2 regions of the Viridibacterium curvum genome follow, and region 2 is predicted to be linked to the other one. Evidence: predicted binding sites of a transcription regulator. Region 2 holds the regulator's gene; the other holds the start of a gene.
What was found. Region 2 encodes LexA, which represses DNA repair genes until DNA is damaged. Its sites were predicted from a motif close to ACTGTATNTANATACAGT; they were not measured.
Positions count from the first base shown of each region.

Region 1 (9,376 bases), on a different contig from region 2:
CTCGTGTTCAACCCGAACGTGAATACCTATCTGGGACTGGACGGGAATCCGGGCGCCAACCAGTACGATTTTTTCAGCTACAGCCTGCGAGCCATCGCCCGCACGCTGGGTGTGGTCACACGTTTCGATCGTTCCGCCTCTGCAACGCAAGGCGCCTACTTTCAGCAGTACGACCCCGCCAGCAATAGCTACAAGATGATGCCGGGCATCTACGACACTTTCCTGGTTGACGGTACGGGCAAGACTCTGACCAGCATGACTAACGCCCAGCGTCTGGCAGCGGTGACGACCGGCGACGTGTTCTGGTCAGGTGCGAACGCAAATGGTCAAAACGGTGGTGTTCCGCTTGAGCTCAACGTGATGCCCCTGAATGCAGACGGTACGGTCAATGGCAATGCCCTCATTTATATGGATACCAACAACACCAACAATCTGCTGACCTATCTTGGCATCCAGCCGGGTGAGACTCAGGGCCTGGATGCCCAGACTGCCGGGATAATGAAGGACATGGGCTGGACGCTTTCCGTGCCGCTGCCGGTACCCGAAGCCTCAACCTACGCCATGTTGCTGGCTGGCCTCGGCATGATCGGCTTCATGGCGCGCCGTCGCAGCGCTTGAGCCGTTACCGCTTCGCCAAGGAAACCCGGCTTCGCGCCGGGTTTTTCGTTGGGGCCGGGCAGACCTGCCATAATCCGCCGCAGTTTTTGCCCCGCTGTGAGTATTCATGTTGCCCAACGAGCACGACGAACCTGATCTGTTCGGTGACGAGCCCGTCGCCGTAGTCCCCACACCCGCAGCGCCCGCCGAGCCGCCTCCGCCGCCCGCCGCGCCGACGCTGGCCGAGCTGCCGGACGACCACCTGCCCATCGCGGCCTTCGCCGAGCGCGCCTATCTCGCCTACGCCATGAGTGTGGTGCGAGGCCGTGCCTTGCCGCAGGTGGAAGACGGCATGAAGCCGGTGCAGCGACGCATTCTCTACGCCATGAGCGAGATGCGCCTCGCGCCCGGCGCCAAGCCGGTGAAGTCGGCGCGCGTGGTGGGCGACGTGATCGGTAAGCTGCACCCGCACGGCGATCAGTCGGTGTACGACGCCGCTGTACGTCTGGCGCAGGACTTCTCGCTGCGCTACCCCTTGATTGATGGTCAGGGCAACTTCGGTTCGCGTGACGGCGATGGTGCGGCTGCCATGCGCTACACGGAGATGCGCCTCACACCCATCGCCGATCTGCTGCTGGGCGAGATCAACATGGGCACGGTCGATTTTGTGCCCAACTACGACGGCGCGTTCGAAGAGCCCAAGCTCTTCCCGGCACGCCTGCCCATGTTGCTGCTCAATGGCGCATCCGGCATCGCTGTGGGCATGGCGACCGAGTGCCAGCCGCACAACCTGCGCGAAGTGGCGGCCGCCGCACAACTGCTCATCAAGAAGCCGCACGCCTCGCTGGACGAGATTCGTGCCGTGCTGCCGGGGCCGGATTTCCCCGGTGGCGGGCAGATCATCTCGCCCGACAGTGCGCTGCGTGATGCCTACGAATCGGGCCGCGGCTCGATCCGCATGCGCGCACGCTGGCGCATCGAGCAACTGGCGCGCGGCGCCTGGCGCGTGATCGTCGACGAGTTGCCGCACGGGGTGTCGGCAGCGAAGGTGCTGTCCGAGATCGAAGCGGTCACCAACCCGCAGCCCAAGGCGGGCAAGAAGGAGGTGACGCAGGAAGAGAAGAACACCAAGGCGCTGGTGTTGGGCATGCTCGACACGGCGCGTGACGAGTCGTCAGACAAGGCGCCGGTGCGCATCGTCTTCGAACCCAAGACGCGCACGCAGGAGCCGGACGAATTCATGCGCGTGCTGCTCGCGCACACCAGCCTGGAAGCCTCGGTGCCGCTCAACTTCACGGTCATCGGCCTCAATGGCCGGCCGGCACAGAAAGGCATCCGCGACCTGTTGTGCGAATGGATAGGCCATCGCTTCGTCACGGTTGAACGGCGTACGCAGCATCGTCTTGATCAGGTCGAGCGGCGCATCCACATCCTCGAGGGCCGCCAGATTGCCTGGCTGCACATCGACGAGATCATCAGGCTGATCCGCGAGTCGGACGAACCCAAAGCCGAGCTGATGGCGCGCTTCGGTCTGTCGGACACGCAAGCCGAAGACATCCTCGAAATCCGCCTGCGCCAGTTGGCACGTCTCGAATACATCCAGATCGAGAAGGATCTCGCGACGCTGCGCGACGAACGCGCCGGCCTCGTAGAACTGCTCGAATCGCGTCCGGCGATGACGAAGTTGATCCTCAAGGAAATCAGCGAGGACGCGAAGAAATACGGCGACGACCGTCGCACGCTCATCGAGGCCGCCGTGCCCGTGGCTGCGGTCGAGACCCCGGTGCTTGATGAGCCAGTCACGGTCATCCTGTCGAAGAATGGCTGGGTGCGTACGCGTCAGGGTCACGGCATTGATCCGCAGACGCTCAGCTACAAGCAGGGCGATGCGGCCTTTGCCATCATCGAGTCGCGCACGGCCTGGCCGCTGGTGGTGCTCGATACGCAGGGGCGCGCCTACTCGGTACGCGTGTCTGATCTCCCTGGCGGGCGTGGTGATGGCGTGCCCATCACGACGCTGATCGAACTGCAGAGCGGCGCCCGTGTCGCCCAGGTGCTCTCCGACAACCCGGACACCTACTGGCTGTTCGCCAACTCCGGCAGCTATGGCTTCATTGCCCAGCTCGCCGAGCTGGTCAGCCGCAATCGTGCCGGCAAGACCTTCATGACGATGGAAGACAAGGAGACGGTGCTGGTACCCGCACGTTGCGAAGGCGAGTGGATCGCTGCCGCATCGGGCAATGGTCGCCTGCTGTACTTCCCGCGGGCCGAGCTCAAGGTCATGCCGCGTGGTCGTGGCATGGTCATCATGGGTCTCGACGACAAGGAGGCACTTGCCGCCGTGTGCTGCCCGCCGACCGATGCCGTGCTGATACGTGGTGCAGGCCGTGGCGGCAAGGAGACCGAGTTTGTCGTCAAGGGCGTGGCGCTGGAAGCCTGTCGTGGCAAGCGTGCGCGCAAGGGCGAGACGCTGGCGCCGAAGGTCAAACCGACCGGTCTGTCAGGCGTCTGATGCGGCCTGTCATCGCGGTGCGCCCACCTGCGTTAAACGGTGGAGCATCGCGAGAGGCCCCATGACGCTATCGACCCGACACATCCGCGAAACCTGCCTGGCCATCGCGCTCGGCGGTTTCATTGCGGCAGCTGCCGCAGACGACAATTTCTGCGACGACTTCAATTCGTCGACGCCACCTTTTCGCCCCGGCCAGGTGTGGGAACTGGGTTTCGTCTACGCTGATCGCGAGCCTCCGCCGCCACGCGCCGAGACCGTTCCCTTGGCGCAACCCGGATACCGCTGGGCGGCGGGCTACTGGACCATGCGGCAGTGCCGTTTTGTGTGGATCGCGGGGCGCCTTCTGGTCGACCGGCCGGGCCATGCCTGGCAGGACCCGCAATGGGAGTCCTGGGAGTCTGGCTGGCGCTTGCGACCCGGTATGTGGGTGCGGTGGCAGCCTTCGGTCACCATGCCGGCACAGCGGCTGCTGCGTTGAGGGCGCACTCCGCTTGTCTCCTGCTTGGCGGTGCAGCATGAAAAGAATTGGAGATTGTGTGACGTTTGCCCTAGCATTCGACCCTGCAGTATGGGTGTGCCGCAGGGCATAACGCTGCGACACAACGAGAACAGAAGCAAACAGATTGCTTTTATCCAGGAGACTTCGCATGCATTTTTCAAAGCTTGCCATGGGCCTTGCTGCCCTGGCGTTCATGGGCGCTGCGTCTGCCGCCAACCGCCCCAGTGGCTACGTCACGATTTGTACCGAAAACAAGACCTGCTCGGTGGCAACGAGCACAAATGTGGCTTTCGGCCGTGCCGACAAATTTTTCTACAAGGTGCTGACGGGGAGCTTTGTGTGTAACGAAGCGACCTTTGGCGGTCGTACTGCAGGCGGTGTGAATGAGTGTTCGGTGCCGAGCGGCACGGCGTCCAGCTCGTCTTCCGTGGCCTCATCTTCGTCTTCCAGCAAGTCCAGCTCGTCGTCGTCCGTCGCATCGTCGTCTTCGTCCAGTGTTTCCAGCGCTTCCTCCAGCGTCGCATCATCGACCAGCAGCAGCGGCTCGACGCCAGTTCCGGGCTGGACGGGGCCGGTCAACGTTTGCGAACCCGGCGCGCTGATCCACAACACCACGCTCGATTGCGGCGGTAAGTCGATCGGTCTTTCCTGCGCAGGTAGCAGCGAAACCCAACCGGCCGTGCTGACCCTCATCAACGCGACGGTCAAGAACGTTGTGATCCCCGCAGGGGGCGGTTCGGATGGTATCCACTGCGGCTGGGGTAGCCTTGGCAGCGGTCTGGGCACCAACGTTCAAGGCGGCACCTGCACCCTGGAAAACGTGAAGTGGGTTGAAGTCTGCGAAGACGCAGCCTCGATCGGCAACGGTCAGGTCGGCACCACCATGAACATCAAGGGTGGTACGGCCGCCAACGCGGATGACAAGGTGTTCCAGAACAACGGGATCAACGCCACGCTCAACGTCAACGACTTCACCACCACGGGCTCGATCGGCAAGCTCTCGCGTTCGTGTGGCGATTGCACCGGCAATGGCGGCCCGCGCTTCTTCAACATCAACAACGTGACGATGGAGAAGGTCTCGACCGTGATTGGCGTGAATGGCAACTACGGCGACAAGGCCACGCTGCGCAACATCAAGATCAAGGGTTACAAATCCGGCAGCCCGAAGGTGTGTGTGGAATACGTGGGCGTGCAGAAGGGTAATGGCTCTTCTTCGACGGTTGGCGAAAAGTGGAACACTGCCAACTGTGACGTGAGCCCGTCGGATGTGACGGCTTACTGATCTCCACAGTACCGGGACAGTTTGCAAACTGTTCGGCAAGTAAAAAGCCCCTGCGATTTACGCAGGGGCTTTTTTGTTTTGTGGCGACAAGCAGGTTTTGCTGCCTGACGCGTGGAGGCGTGAACGTGATGTTCACTGCCTCTCAAAGTGCTTTGGCGAAGTCATGTCGTGTATCAAAGCTTTGGTCTTGTTGGTATCAAGGCTTCTTGGCTTTGCTGTCGTGCGAGGCTTTGAGTTTTTGCAGGATCTCGGCCTTCTGTTCTTCTGTGTAACTTAGTCGGCCCGAAATCGTGACTTCGCCATTCGAGGTGGTGTGAATCGTCGCGTTGCAGGTTGTGAAGATGTAGGAGGGGGCGTACAGCCAGGGCGTGTTCTTGCTCGATACCGCCGTCACCGGTCCTTCGGTATAGAAGCCACCATTCTTGCGCTGCATGTCGCTCATCTTGACGGTGAACGCCGAGCCAGGCATCTGGTTGCAGGAGAACCTGACCGACTCGACGCCGTCCGGGTCGATGTTCAGCATCAGACCGAACTGCCAGCGCATCGATAGCTCGGGGGCCTCGACCCCGACAGGGGTAAACAAAACGAATTTTCCGTACTGATTCTGTGCCTGTGCGAAGGTGCTGGCGCATGCCAGGGCGCAGGCAATTATTGCGGGAGCGACTTTTCTCATGTGAGTCCTTGGGCGAGGTTTACTGATCTGCATTCTGATCTAAGCAATGCAAGCCAGACGATATCTCACGCTGTGCGGATTGGAGTGGAAAAAGTCATTCTTTTAAACAGACCTTCCGGGATGGCTGTTGCCATTACGGCCGACAAAGTATTTCAGGGCAGCAGTGTCAATGTAATGCTCGACGTCTGTGACTTCGCTAGCATTCTGGTGCCGCCAAACGATCGTACTTTTGCAACATTCACGTTCTGCAGATAGCACACGATGATGATAGATGTGAACGGTAACTGCAGCGACAAGCCCCGACTGTGCGACACCATACAGATTCAAGCCGTCACGTCCGGCATCCTGTCGGAAGTGACGGTTTGTTGATTGCCAGCTGAGTGCTGGCTCTGTGCTGCATGCTGGGGTTTGTGTCAGAGAGCACTGATTTTCAGCGCCGCTATATCCCCATCGAAATGGCGATCCAGGGTTTGTTCTTTCTGCCAGTGACCGTGCCCGCGCCCCAGTCATAGCCGATCAGGTATGCAATCTTGAACTGCGAGTCTTCCGCACCGAGCGTTGAGGTGAAGCCGGTCGCCATGGACCACACGGCTCGTGTCCCGGAGTCCCCTGTGTTGTTGGTGATGGCACCGACCCCGCCACCGATGACTATTGAAGTCCTTTGCGTTGAAAACCAATCGACCGAATAGCCGACGTAGGCTAGCGTTGAAGGATTCGCGGCGAACGAGTGATCGCTCAGCTGATATTTGTACGGCACGAAGAGCGCCCCCCAGCTTGTGCCACTGCGGCGATACCCATAGTTCTTGAGTTCGCTTTGCATGAGTTTGTACTGGACGTCCTCTGCGGTGTTGTTTTGTGTTGAATCCGGTGTCTCTTTCGATTTTGAAGACCCAAATACCCTGCCGCCGTCCAGGAAGTTCACGAGCCATCCAGATCTGACGTGCAGGTAGATTTCGAAGTCCTGACCGTCTGCCGTCGGAACAATTCGGTCAATCAGGAATTTTGTGTGCGCAGGCCCGGTCATTTTGCTGCTGCCTGCTTTTGCAGGAGCGTTGACTGGTTCAAAAATCGGCGCATCGACACGCAGCTTCAAGGTATCTCCCACCTTCAGCGCTGCGCCACTCTCTGGAATGGTTGGTGGTTTGTTCGATGCAGATGCAGGGGTCTTCTCATCTGCTTTTTTGTCTTGGGCGTGACTTGGCGACATGCATGTCAGCAACATGATGCTGATGGCAAAAATGAATTTCCGGCGTAAATGCTGGTTCATGTTTAAGACTCCCTGTTGGTGGTGCGATAGGCGGGATGGATGGCACAAAGCAAACGATGGCGCATCGCCAAGCCGTGCCATGGTGTACGGGCATATCGTTTCGGTAGCTGTTCGACCGGGAGTGCTGAAATCCTTGGTAGCCGACAGCGCTGGAATGAGCGGCCTGGTATTTCCCGAGAGGGTTTGCCGAGCGAGGGGGCATCAGTGCGTTCCGCAGTCAGTTGTGCAGGTGCGTTCATCCGCGCACGAGAAAGGCGGCAGATGTTTTTCCAGCCCTTCGGTGGCGGCTAAATGACCTGGCGGTAAATGATAATGGCATACGCGGCTGGGGTTTTGAACCACAGGCGTCTCGTGGGGCGAAGGAGAAGTGGCGAAGCCGGCACGCTGGGTATGACGTAGCGCGCCCGAGTGCCACCGGGTTGCGGTGATATGCATTCTGACTCTCCCTGCGGGTGCTCACCGGCAACGGGGTGTTACGGGTGGCGGGGTTTGATAACCCTCTGTCATTAACGCTAGAGCGCCTTTGTTGCATTGCAAGTTAACGTCGCCCGACATGCCCTTGTGGACATGTGCCATTTGCGTTTGTGTCGTAAATCGCTGATTTGGCAGATTCAGTGCTGTGCTAGGTCACGGCATGTTTGAGCTAGGCATGGCCATCGCGTCAGGTTGACTGGCGCTTCGCAAATAACTGTATAAAAATACAGCTTTCTGCCTTTGCTCTTCCCGGACCGGCCCTTGCCTTGTGCAGAGGCCGGCGGGCTATTGCCGCCATGTCTGCCGTCTTGCGCTCACTGGATTCCCTGCTGCAACGCCCCGATGTCTGGCGTGGCGACCGGCTGGCTGCGACTGATGTTGCGACTTCGGGGTTTGCGGTGCTCAATGCGGAATTGCCGGGTGGGGGCTGGCCGCTCGGGGCGCTGACGGAGCTGCTCGCAGACGCAGCGGGTATCGGTGAGCTATCCCTGTTGTTGCCGGTTTTGCAGGGGGTGGCGCGGGAGGCGCCGGTCGCGGTGGTGGGTTTGCCCGGCTGCGCGCAGGCGCCGGCCTGGGCGGCGCGCTTTTCGCTGACGCAACTGTTGTTCGTCGAGGCGCGGCGTGAAGACATTGCCTGGAGCGTGGAGCAACTGCTTGCCTGTGGTGGGCTGGGCGCGGTGCTGGCCTGGCTGCCAGAGAAGGTGGATGGCAAGGTATTGCGGCGCCTGCAGCTTGCGGCGGAGGGGCGGCGCAGTCTGGCCTTCCTGTTCAGGCCTACCGCGAGTGCGCGCACGGCTTCGCCGGCCCCTTTGCGGGTGAGGCTTGCCGGGAGCCGTGAAGGATTGCGGCTGGACATCCTCAAGCGACGCGGTCCGCCCTGTGGCCGATCCTTGCTGCTGAAGGTTGAACGGCCGCTTGATCCTGCGTGTGCAGCCTTGCGGCTGGGGATGGACGGTGATGCGTCGGCAGGGGGTGGCGCGCGCGATACGCGCAATACGCGCAAACGGGGGCTGCATGTCATCAGCGGGATGCCGCGATGAGTGCCGGTGCTGCGCCTGCCGTGCATGCGTTGTGGCTGTGCCTGCACTGCCATCGTCTGCCGCTCGAAGTGTTTGCACAGCTTGGCGGGCCAGCCGTGTGCGTCGCACAGCAGCGGGTGCTGAGTGCCAATCTGCAGGCAGAGGAGGGCGGCATTGTGCAGGGGATGCGCCTGGCTGCTGCGCTGTCGCTGCTGCCGGGCCTGGTGGTGTTCGAGCGCGATGTGGTGCGCGAACAAGAAACCCTGCACGGGCTTGCTTGTTGGGCAGGCGGGTTTTCGCCGCATGTGCATGTGGCGGGTGCTGACGAACTGCTCGTCGAGATCGGCGGCTGTCTGCGCTTGTTCGGAGGTTTGCGCCCGTTATGCCAGCGCATGCAGCAGGAAATCACCGGGCAGGGTTTCGACGTGCGCATGGCGTTGGCACCGACGCCGCGTGCGGCGCAATGGCTGGCGCGTGCAGGGCAGTCTGGCGTGTGCCTCGATGCGGGGCGGTTGCAGGAGGCGCTCGCGCCCTTGCCGGTGGGAGTGCTTGGTTTGTCACAGGCCGGGTACGACACGCTCGCTGCGCTCGGCGTCAGTCATCTGGAAGGGCTCTTCGCCTTGCCACGTGCAGGCCTCGCAAGACGTTTCGGTGTGGAGTTGCCGACCTGGCTGGCCCAGGCTCTCGGCGAGGTACCCGATCTGCGCGCGCCTTTCGTGTTTCCGGAGACCTTTACGCAGAAGCTCGAACTGCCGGCAAAAGTGTCGCTCGCGCCCATGCTGATGTTCGCGGCACGCCGGCTGTTGGCCAGTCTGTCGGGCTGGCTGGCAGTGCGCGCCTCGGGTGTGAGTGAGTGCAGCCTGCTGCTGTTGCATGAGGATGGCATTTCGCCGACACGGCTTGTGCTCGCGTTTGCGGAGCCGACGCGTGAGCTCGCCCGCATGGAGCGTGTGCTGCGCGAACGATTGGACCGCTGCGCGCTGGTGGCCGATGTCGTCTGGTTGGTGCTGGAGGCGAAGACACCCGTGGTCATGCCCGGTAGTACGGCAGGTT
Region 1 covers NZ_BAABLD010000010.1:55,874-65,249, reverse strand. Annotated here, with positions in the region: gene ABEA02_RS13870 (PEP-CTERM sorting domain-containing protein) at 1-618, shown strand, start outside; gene parC (DNA topoisomerase IV subunit A) at 725-3,109, shown strand; gene ABEA02_RS13860 (hypothetical protein) at 3,171-3,587, shown strand; gene ABEA02_RS13855 (pectate lyase) at 3,757-4,890, shown strand; gene ABEA02_RS13850 (hypothetical protein) at 5,087-5,473, opposite strand; gene ABEA02_RS13845 (hypothetical protein) at 6,003-6,830, opposite strand; gene imuA (translesion DNA synthesis-associated protein ImuA) at 7,601-8,344, shown strand; gene ABEA02_RS13835 (Y-family DNA polymerase) at 8,341-9,376, shown strand, end outside.
Region 1: imuA (translesion DNA synthesis-associated protein ImuA) is a predicted target of LexA. The motif match lies at 7,518-7,535, and genes of this name have one in related genera.

Region 2 (9,376 bases):
TTGCATGGCCCGCCATGAACGCGATCAACAGCCCGCACGGCAAGAACAACAACACGTTGCCCGTGACATCGGGAAAGTTCGTCCACAGATCGCCCGCCCGTTCCCACAGCGCCTGTCTGGCCTGCGTCAGGTCGACGTCGGTAGTGAAATGGAAGGGGTAGAGCGAGCCATACGCGATCAGCAGGGCCACGCCCACTGTGAGGACACGCCACAACGTGCGCCGGCTACGGCGGTGGACTGGCAAAGGCTCACTCATTCCGCTTGTACGCCATGCGTCTCGTTTGGTGCCCAGGAAGGGACTCGAACCCCCACGCCTCGCGGCGCCAGAACCTAAATCTGGTGCGTCTACCAATTTCGCCACCTGGGCAAGGTGGAAAGCTGCCGGTCCAGCCGGCGAGCGGGCCGAAGTATACCAGCTTGGCTATACTCCCCTGCCCGCGAATGTCAGCCGGACAAATGCCCGTCGATCACTACGAAAACTTTCCCGTCGCTTCCCTGCTGTTGCCCAGCCACCTGCGCGAGCCGGTGGAAGCCATCTATGCATTCGCCCGCAGCGCAGACGACATCGCGGACGAAGGCGATGCCGAACCCTTGCAACGCCTCGCCGCGCTGAACGACTACCGTCGCGAACTCAACACCATTGATAGCGGCGGCATCCCTGACATTGCCATGTTTGCCCGCCTGGCGCGCAATGTCCGGGCGCACCAGTTGCCCGTAATCCTGCTGCGCGACCTGCTCGACGCCTTCTCACAGGACGTCGTGAAGACCCGTTATGCCGACTTCGCCGAACTGCGTGACTACAGCCGGCGTTCTGCCGACCCTGTGGGGCGGCTTCTGCTGCATCTCTACAAGGCCGCCACGCCCGGCAATCTCTCGAACTCGGATGACATCTGCTCCAGCCTGCAATTCATCAACTTCTGGCAGGACGTTGCCGTCGACTGGGCCAAGAACCGCGTTTACCTGCCTCAGGAGGATCTGCTGCGCTTCGGCGTCAGCGAGACGCAGATTGCCGAGGGACGCATCGATGACAACTGGCGGACCCTGATGCGGTTCCAGGTCGAGCGTGCCCGCGACATGATGCTGCGGGGCGCCCCGCTTGCCTTCGCCCTGCCCGGCCGCATCGGTTGGGAGCTGCGTTTGATCGTGCAGGGAGGCCTGCGCACGCTGGAGCAAATCGAGGCCGTGGACTACGATGTTTTCCGCCGTCGCCCCACCCTGGGCAAGACAGACTGGCTGCGCCTCGTCTGGCGCGCCATCACCATGACAAGAAAACCTGCATGAATCCCTTCGAGTACTGCGAGCAGAAAGCCGCCGCCAGCGGCTCCAGCTTCTATTACAGCTTCCGCTTCCTCGCACCTGAAAAGCGCCGCGCCATCATGGCGCTGTATGCGTTCTGCCGCGAGGTGGATGACGTTGTCGACGACATTCCTGACCCGCAGATTGCCCAGACCAAGCTGGAGTGGTGGCGCAAGGAAACCTGCGAGATCCACAGTGGGTCTCCCACACATCCGGTGACCCAGGCTCTCGCCGAAGTAGTCAAGACCATCAACCTGCCGCGCGAACAGCTGCTGGAGATCATCGAAGGCATGCAGATGGATCTGCAGCAATCTCGCTACCTCGACTTCAAGGGACTCCAGCTTTATTGCTACCGCGTGGCCAGTGTGGTTGGCCTGCTCGCAGCCGAGATCTTCGGCTACACCGACCGCCAGACGCTCAAGTACGCGCACGACCTGGGCATCGCCTTCCAGCTCACCAATATCATCCGCGACGTCGGCGAAGACGCACGCCGTGGCCGTATCTACCTGCCTATCGACGAGCTGCAGCAGTTCAACGTCACTGCGCGCGAAATCACCGACGGCCAGTACAGCGACAAATTCCGTGCGCTCATGGAATTCCAGATCGAACGAGCCGAGCGCTACTACGCACAGGCCATGGCACATCTTCCTGCAGTGGATCGCAAGCCCCAGCGTGCCGGCCTGATCATGGCAGCCATCTACCGCGCAACACTCGACGAGATCAAGCGCGACGGCTGCAAGGTCCTGAGCCAGCGCACATCGCTGACGCCAATCCGTAAACTGTGGATCGCTGTCACCACCTGGATCAGGGGCTGATATGAGGCGTGTGGCCGTCATCGGTGGGGGCTATGCTGGCCTGAGCGCAGCCGTCGAACTGGCTCGCCTCGGCATCCCCGTCACACTGTTCGAAGCATCCCGCGTCCTCGGGGGCCGCGCCCGTGTCGTCGAGAAGGACGGTCGCCGCATCGACAACGGTCAGCATCTGCTCATCGGCGCCTACACGGAAACCCTCAAACTGCTACGCCTGCTGCGCGTACCACCGCGTCAGCTGCTCAGTCGCCCCTTCACCTGGCACGTCCCGGGCAAGCTCGACATTCGCGCTCCCGATCTGCCAGCGCCCTTGCACCTCGCAGTGGCCCTGTGGCGTTCAAAGCAATTGACCTGGTCTGACCGCTTCGCAGCCGTGCGGCTGATGCGCCATATCAAGCGCATCCGCTACACGCTGCAGCAAGACTGCAGTGTCAATCAGCTGCTCAGCGATACAGCACAGACAGATCTGCTGCGTCAGCACCTCTGGGAGCCCTTGTGCGTCGCAGCCCTGAACACCCCGTCGGATCAAGCCTCCGCGCAGGTATTCATCAATGTACTGCGCGACTCGCTGACGCAGAGCGCCACAGCCAGCGAGCTTTTGATCCCGCGCGTTGACCTCTCCGAACTGCTGCCAGTGCCGGCCGCGCAATTTCTGGCTCGCAACAATGGCACCGTCAATATCGCCACACCGGTCAAAGGGATAGAGCAGGACGAAGACGCCTTCCGCCTGCTTGGCAATCCCTTCGAAGGCGAACGCTTCTCACAGGTCATACTCGCGGTAGCCCCTTATCACGTCAGCGACCTCCTGGCCCCACTCCCCGAACTGACGCTGCTGCGCGAACAGATCGACGCCATCCCTCACCAGCCGATCACGACCGTCTACCTGCAGTACGACGCCGCGGTGCGTCTGCCCGAGCCCATGCTTGGCCTCGCTTCAGGCAGCTTCCAGTGGTTGTTCGATCGGGGGCAGCTCGGTGAAGACAAAGGACTGATCGCCGCCGTGATCTCGGCACGCGGCCCACATTCCGAACTGAGCCGCGACGAACTGGCGCTACGCGCCCATGAAGCGGTGGAGACACTGCTGCCACGGCTGGCCGCGCCCAGCTGGTCGACGGTCATTACCGAAAAGCGCGCAACCTTCTCCTGCACACCGTCGATGTGGCGCCCGATTCCGGTTACCCCGCTGAAGAATCTGGTGCTGGCAGGTGACTACCTGCAATCGCCCTACCCGGCCACCATCGAAGCAGCCGTACGCTCAGGACTCGCCGCAGCACGGCAAGTCGCACGTTTGCGCCAGGCTGAAGCAGACGGCAGCTGAACGGATAAAAACCCGGGCAAATGGGGTAATGCGGTGCGCACCATTCAGCACAGCGCTTTGAAAACCACGCTGCGCGGGCAAGGAATGAGGTGAGCGCCCCATACCTTCCTTGCCCGGCAGTGCGGCAACCGGCGACTAGCGATCGACTGGTTGTACTGCTCGGTGTGGGCACATGCAACAAGGTGACGAGGGCTGCATGTGCCGGCAATCTTCAAAGCATCCATCAGCTCTGTGACACGCTGACTTCCGCACAAGCGGGATCGGGAGACCCCGCTCAGGCCTTGTGGCCCATGAAACTGATATGTCTGGCGCAGCTCAACGCGGAACGGTCAGGCGCGACTCTTCATACATGGCCAGCAAACCATAGCTGCGACCGCGCCGTTGCAACACATCCAGCATGGCCTGCGCCCACGGATAGGTGCTGATGATGCGACCCACGGGCAAGGACTGACGGCTGGCTTCCGGAACGATGCTATGGGACTTCATGGTATTGCTCCTGCAAACGGCAAACTGGAAAGAAGAGGCAGACATGAGATGGACACCGTCTGCCTAGAAAGCGAAATCGTCGCGGATCAGCCCTACAACCAACCCTTCGATGGTGAGGCTCTGACGTTCAGGATCGATCACGATGGGCTTCATGCTGCGGTTTTCAGGCAACAACTCGATGCGGCCCTTGGCACGACGCAGGCGTTTGACAGTGACTTCATCATCGACGCGCGCCACGATGATCTGGCCGTCGCGCACGTCCGCCGTGCGATGCACCGCGAGCAGATCACCCTCGAAAATGCCGGCCTCGATCATTGACAGGCCACGCACACGCAGCAGGAAGTCGGCACGCGGCTCGAACATGGCCGGATCCACCCGCACATGGCGATCTACAGTCCCTTCTGACAGAATGGGCGAACCGGCCGCGACGCGCCCCACGACGGGCAAACCCAGCGCCTCGGCCAGACGGATACCCCGCGAAGAACCCGCCTCCAGCGACAGCGCGCCTTTTTTGGCAAGCGCCTTGAGGTGCGCTTCGGCCGCATTGGGCGACGCAAACCCGAAGGCAGCGCAGATCTCGAGCCGGGTAGGTGGTGCGCCGTTTGCTTCCTGGACTTCACGGATGAAGTCGAGAATCTGCTGCTGGCGTTCGGTCAGTTTTTCCATGGCTCTGTAACAGGCACGTGGTCTCGAAGTGGTACGACTCGGAAGCGTTTGTCGGGTCAGCCGAATCAATTCGGCAGCGCTCGATGCAATGACTGTAGTTTTATACAGTATTTGTGGAATTGCAAGGGCCGCGTGAAAAATCCTGCAAAGGCGATCTCGCCCTGCCCCTAAAGGGCAATGACAACGACTGTGATTCAGCGATAATTCGTCATAAATAACAAATTTGCAGCGGCGCGCTGCAAAGCCGAGGGAGTATTGATGGACAAGCGTTACCGGATCGTTTTCAAGGGCGAGTTGCTACCCGGCCACGACCCCCAAGTCATTCGTCAACGCGCTTCACGTCGACTCGGCGCCAACCCGGCACAAACCGATCGCCTGTTCAGCGGCCAGACCGTCATCCTCAAGCGCGGCGTCGACATGGACGTCGCCAAACGATACGCCATCGAGCTGCGCGAGCTGGGCATGCGAATCCTGGTAGAGCCTGAGCCCGCTCTGGCACAGCCCGCCACTCCGGCCGCCGACACCCCGCGTTATCGGATCTGTTTCGCAGGGAGCGTGCTGGAAGGCTTTACGCGCGAAGCCGTGATGGAAGCTGCGGCAGATAGACTGCGTGCCACGCCGCCACAGCTGGCCCAGATGTTCTCGGGCCGCAAGACCGTCATCAAGAAGGACCTCGACGCCGAGCAAGCACGCCGCTACGCAGCCCGGTTGCAAAGCATCGGCATGCGCGTCGTGGCCGAGGCGCAGCCTGGAGCGGCGAACACCACGCCCGCCGCAGCCACCAAGCAGGCAACGCCAGCCGTCACGACGCCCATCCGGGTGCAGGAGCAGCGACCGGAGCCCTCGGCCCTGACTGCGACTTCACGCAACATCCACGAAATCATGCGTCAGCAACAGTCGCTTTCCGCGACCGAGGTTCATCAGCCACTCAGGCGCTTCGAAGACGGGGCGGACATGACCGCCACCCAGGTGGAGATGAATCTCACCCAGACCATGGTCGACCACGACCTGATCGCCACCAACCAGAACCTGCCCGACCTCGAAAAGACCGAACTTGCCGGGCAGGCCTATCTCAACGCCCTGATCCGCGACGAGACCAACCTGCCGCCGCCATCGTTTGCCACGGTGACCGCGACAACGCCGATCCGCGCCGAGCTCGAAAAGACCGCGCTGACGCCGCACACCTTCCGCAACGCTTTGCTGGAGGCCGAAACCACCATCGCCATTCCGCGTCCGGGCAACCTGAATGCAGCGCAGTCGCTGAGCGCACCTGTCGCGGCAAAAGATCCGGCGGACTCGACACTGGTCAACCCTCCGCGCCCCATCGTTGCGGCCAAACCTCCTGTCGAAATCGTCAGCCTGGTCCTGCGACAATGCGTCGCATGTGGCGCGCAACAAGCGCAGGGGCGCTACTGCGTGCATTGCGGCTGCGAGTTGCCACGCCTGCTACCCGAACCTGCTCACCCCATTGTGATCTCGACGCCGCAAGCTGCGCAGCCCCGTGAGGCGGAGCCGCCTATCGCCGACGTACCCTACCCACCCAAGGGCCGCCCAGGCATCGCCCCGCAACGCCTGCTCCTACCCGGTGTCGCGCTGCTCGGCCTGGTCTGCCTGGCCGCCTGGGGCTTGCTGCGCTGAACCGGTACGGCGGCAAACTGCTGGCGCCGCAATCTGGTAAGGTCGTCAGCCTCCCCGAACACTGCTGGCTGCCGCAATGAATCTCGCCCTCTTCGACCTCGACAACACCCTGCTCCGCGGCGACTCCGACCACGCCTGGGGCGAATTCATCTGCGAGCGTGGCGCCGTCAACCGCGCCGAGTACGAGGCGCGCAACAATGAGTTCTACGAGCACTACAAGGCCGGCACGCTCGACAACGCCGCCTTCCTGCGCTTCGTCATGGCCCCGCTCGCCGCCATCCCGCGCGCGCAGCTCGACGCCCTGCACGCCGAGTTCATGCAGAGCCGCATCGCGGGCATGATGCTGCCGCAGGGTCAGGCGCTGGTGCGGAAGCATCTCGACGCAGGCGACCTCGTCGCCATCGTCACCGCCACCAACGCCTTCATCACCGCGCCCATCGTGCGCGCCTTCGGCGTCTCGCATTGCATCGCCACGATTCCGGCTCAGGAGAATGGCCGCTTCACCGGCGAGCCACGCGGCCTACCGGCCTTCAAGGAAGGCAAGATCACGCGCGTCAACACCTGGCTGGAATCGCTGGCGCTGAACCTGCAAAGCTTCGACAAGACCTGGTTCTACAGCGACTCGCTCAATGACTTGCCACTGCTGTCGCTGGTGACGAATCCTGTCGCCGTCGACCCGGATCCGACGCTGCGGGCGCATGCCGAGAAGTCGGGCTGGTCAGTGATCAGTTTGCGCTGAACTGTCCAGACGCGTTGGTGCGCATTGCGCACCGTGATCATTGACGGACTGAAACCATGGCACGCGTCCACAGCTTTCCACCCATCGAGCCACCGTCTGCCCGGCTACTGATCCTCGGCAGCATGCCCGGCATCGCCTCGCTGCGTGCGCAGCAGTACTACGCCCATCCACAGAACCTGTTCTGGCGCGCGCTGGGCAGCGCCTTGCGCTTCGACGCAACCACTGACTACGCCGCGCGTGTGTCAGCCCTGCAAGCGCAGGGCATCGCGGTGTGGGACGTGCTGCAGACCTGCGTACGCGAGGGCAGTCTGGATGCAGATATTGAGGCGGAGAGCATCGTGCCGAACGACTTCGCGGCTTTCTTTGCGCGTCAGCCTGGCATCGAACGCGTCTGCTTCAACGGTACGGCCGCCGACACCTTGTTCCGGCGGCATGTGCTGCCGCGTTTGCCGTTCTTGCAGGCCGAGCTGATACGCCTGCCGTCGACGAGCCCGGCGAATGCGTCGATTCCGCAGGCTGAAAAAATCAAGGCCTGGGTGCAGGCAATCGCATCGTGAAGCGCGTGACGCCATCTTCCGACGTCACAGCAAGGCTGCCACCATGTGCCACGACGATGGCATGCGTTATCGCCAGCCCCAGCCCGGCGCCTTCGCTGCTGCGGTGGCGCGAAGCGTCGGCACGGTAGAAGCGGTCGAACAGGCGCGGCAGGTGTTCGGGGGCGATGGTCTCGCCCTGATTCTCGATTTCCAGTTGCACGTGTGTGCCGTCACTGTCGTCGATGCGCACAACGATGGCCGTGCCCGGCGTGGCGTGGCGCACGGCGTTCGACAACAGGTTGGAGAGCGCACGCCGCAACATGGATCCGTCGCCCGGTACGGCGCCCTGCCCTTCGACTTGCAGCGTCAGTTGCGCGGATTCAGCGAGCGCCTCGTAGAAATCGAAGAGCTTGCGCATCTCGTCTTCGAGCCGCACCAGTTCGTGACGCGGCACCATCAAACCATTGTCCGCCTTGGCCAGGAACAGCAACTCGGACACCATGCTGGAGAGGCGCTCGAATTCTTCAAGGTTTGAGTACAGCACGTCGCGGTACTCCTCGGCACTGCGCGTTTGCGACAGTGCCACCTGCGTATGCGTCATCAGGTTGCTGACCGGCGTGCGCAGTTCGTGCGCAAGGTCGGACGAAAAATCCGACAGACGCCTGAACGAGTCTTCAAGGCGCGCCAGCATCTGGTTGAGCGATTCGGCGAGCGTTGCCAGCTCTTTCGGCACGTCAGCCAGCGGCAGGCGGAAGTGCAGGTTGTCCGCAGTCACCTCGGCCGCCGTACGGCGCATGGCCTGCAGCGGCAACAGAGCATGTCGCGTAAGAAGCCAGCCCAGCAAGCCCGTCAGCAAGGCCGCGCAGGCCACGAACACCCACAGCGTGACGCGGAACTCGCGCAGGAAATCCGTGTGGTGCGAGATCTCGGTCGCGACGATCAGCGTCACCGGCGCCATGCTGGCGACGCCGGTATGCATCGCGACAGCCAGACCACGGAAGTTGCCGGCCGACGTCTGCCAGGCGGAAAGCTGCGCCGTGCGGATGTTGGCGGCGTGGCCTGCATGTGCGAGGTGTTCGAACTCTGCTTCCGGCAAAGCCGCTTCGGGCGCCAGCAGTGATTCGGGCACCTGCATGTCGCGTGAAGCAAACAGCCGGCTGCCATCGGCAGCGATCACGGCCACCACCAGGCCATGATGGCCGATCAGCGAATCATCGAACTTCTGCGGCAAGGCAGCCAGGTCGGCCACGCTGCGGGCGCTCCGCAAGGCGTGCTGAGCCAGTGCGATCTTGCCTTCCAGCAGCGCGGCATCCTGCTCCATGAAGTGGCGGTCAACAGCGCGCAGGATCATGTAACCCAGCGCCAGCAGCACAGCCGTAGACGCGGCAGCAAAGAACAGCGTCAGGCGCAGGCTCAGCGAGGGGCGACGTGCCGGCTGCAGGAGGCTCACGGCGCGTCCAGCACGTAGCCCATGCCACGCACGGTGTTGATGAGTCTGGTCGGGAAGCCATCATCGACCTTGGCACGCAGGCGACGCACAGCCACCTCGATGACATTGGTGTCGCTGTCGAAATTCATGTCCCACACCTGTGATGCAATCAGCGAGCGCGGCAGCACTTCGCCCTGCCGACGCATCAGGAGTTCGAGCAAGGCGAACTCCTTGGCCGTGAGGTCGATGCGCTGCCCTGCGCGCGTGACGCGGCGCCGACGTAAATCGAGCTCCAGATCGGCAATGCTCAGCAGATCACCCTCGCTTGCCTTGCTGCCCCGGCGCAGCAGGGTGCGCACACGGGCCAGCAGCTCGGCGAAGGCGAAAGGCTTGACGAGGTAATCGTCAGCGCCCAGCTCAAGGCCCTTCACGCGGTCTTCCACCTGGTCGCGCGCCGTC
Region 2 covers NZ_BAABLD010000002.1:265,636-275,011, reverse strand. Annotated here, with positions in the region: gene ABEA02_RS02490 (VanZ family protein) at 1-190, opposite strand, end outside; tRNA gene ABEA02_RS02485 (tRNA-Leu) at 283-367, opposite strand; gene hpnC (squalene synthase HpnC) at 457-1,281, shown strand; gene hpnD (presqualene diphosphate synthase HpnD) at 1,278-2,111, shown strand; gene hpnE (hydroxysqualene dehydroxylase HpnE) at 2,113-3,423, shown strand; gene ABEA02_RS02465 (hypothetical protein) at 3,739-3,909, opposite strand; gene lexA (transcriptional repressor LexA) at 3,973-4,575, opposite strand; gene ABEA02_RS02455 (hypothetical protein) at 4,834-6,213, shown strand; gene ABEA02_RS02450 (histidinol-phosphatase) at 6,290-6,952, shown strand; gene ABEA02_RS02445 (DNA-deoxyinosine glycosylase) at 7,009-7,509, shown strand; gene ABEA02_RS02440 (heavy metal sensor histidine kinase) at 7,478-8,938, opposite strand; gene ABEA02_RS02435 (heavy metal response regulator transcription factor) at 8,935-9,376, opposite strand, start outside.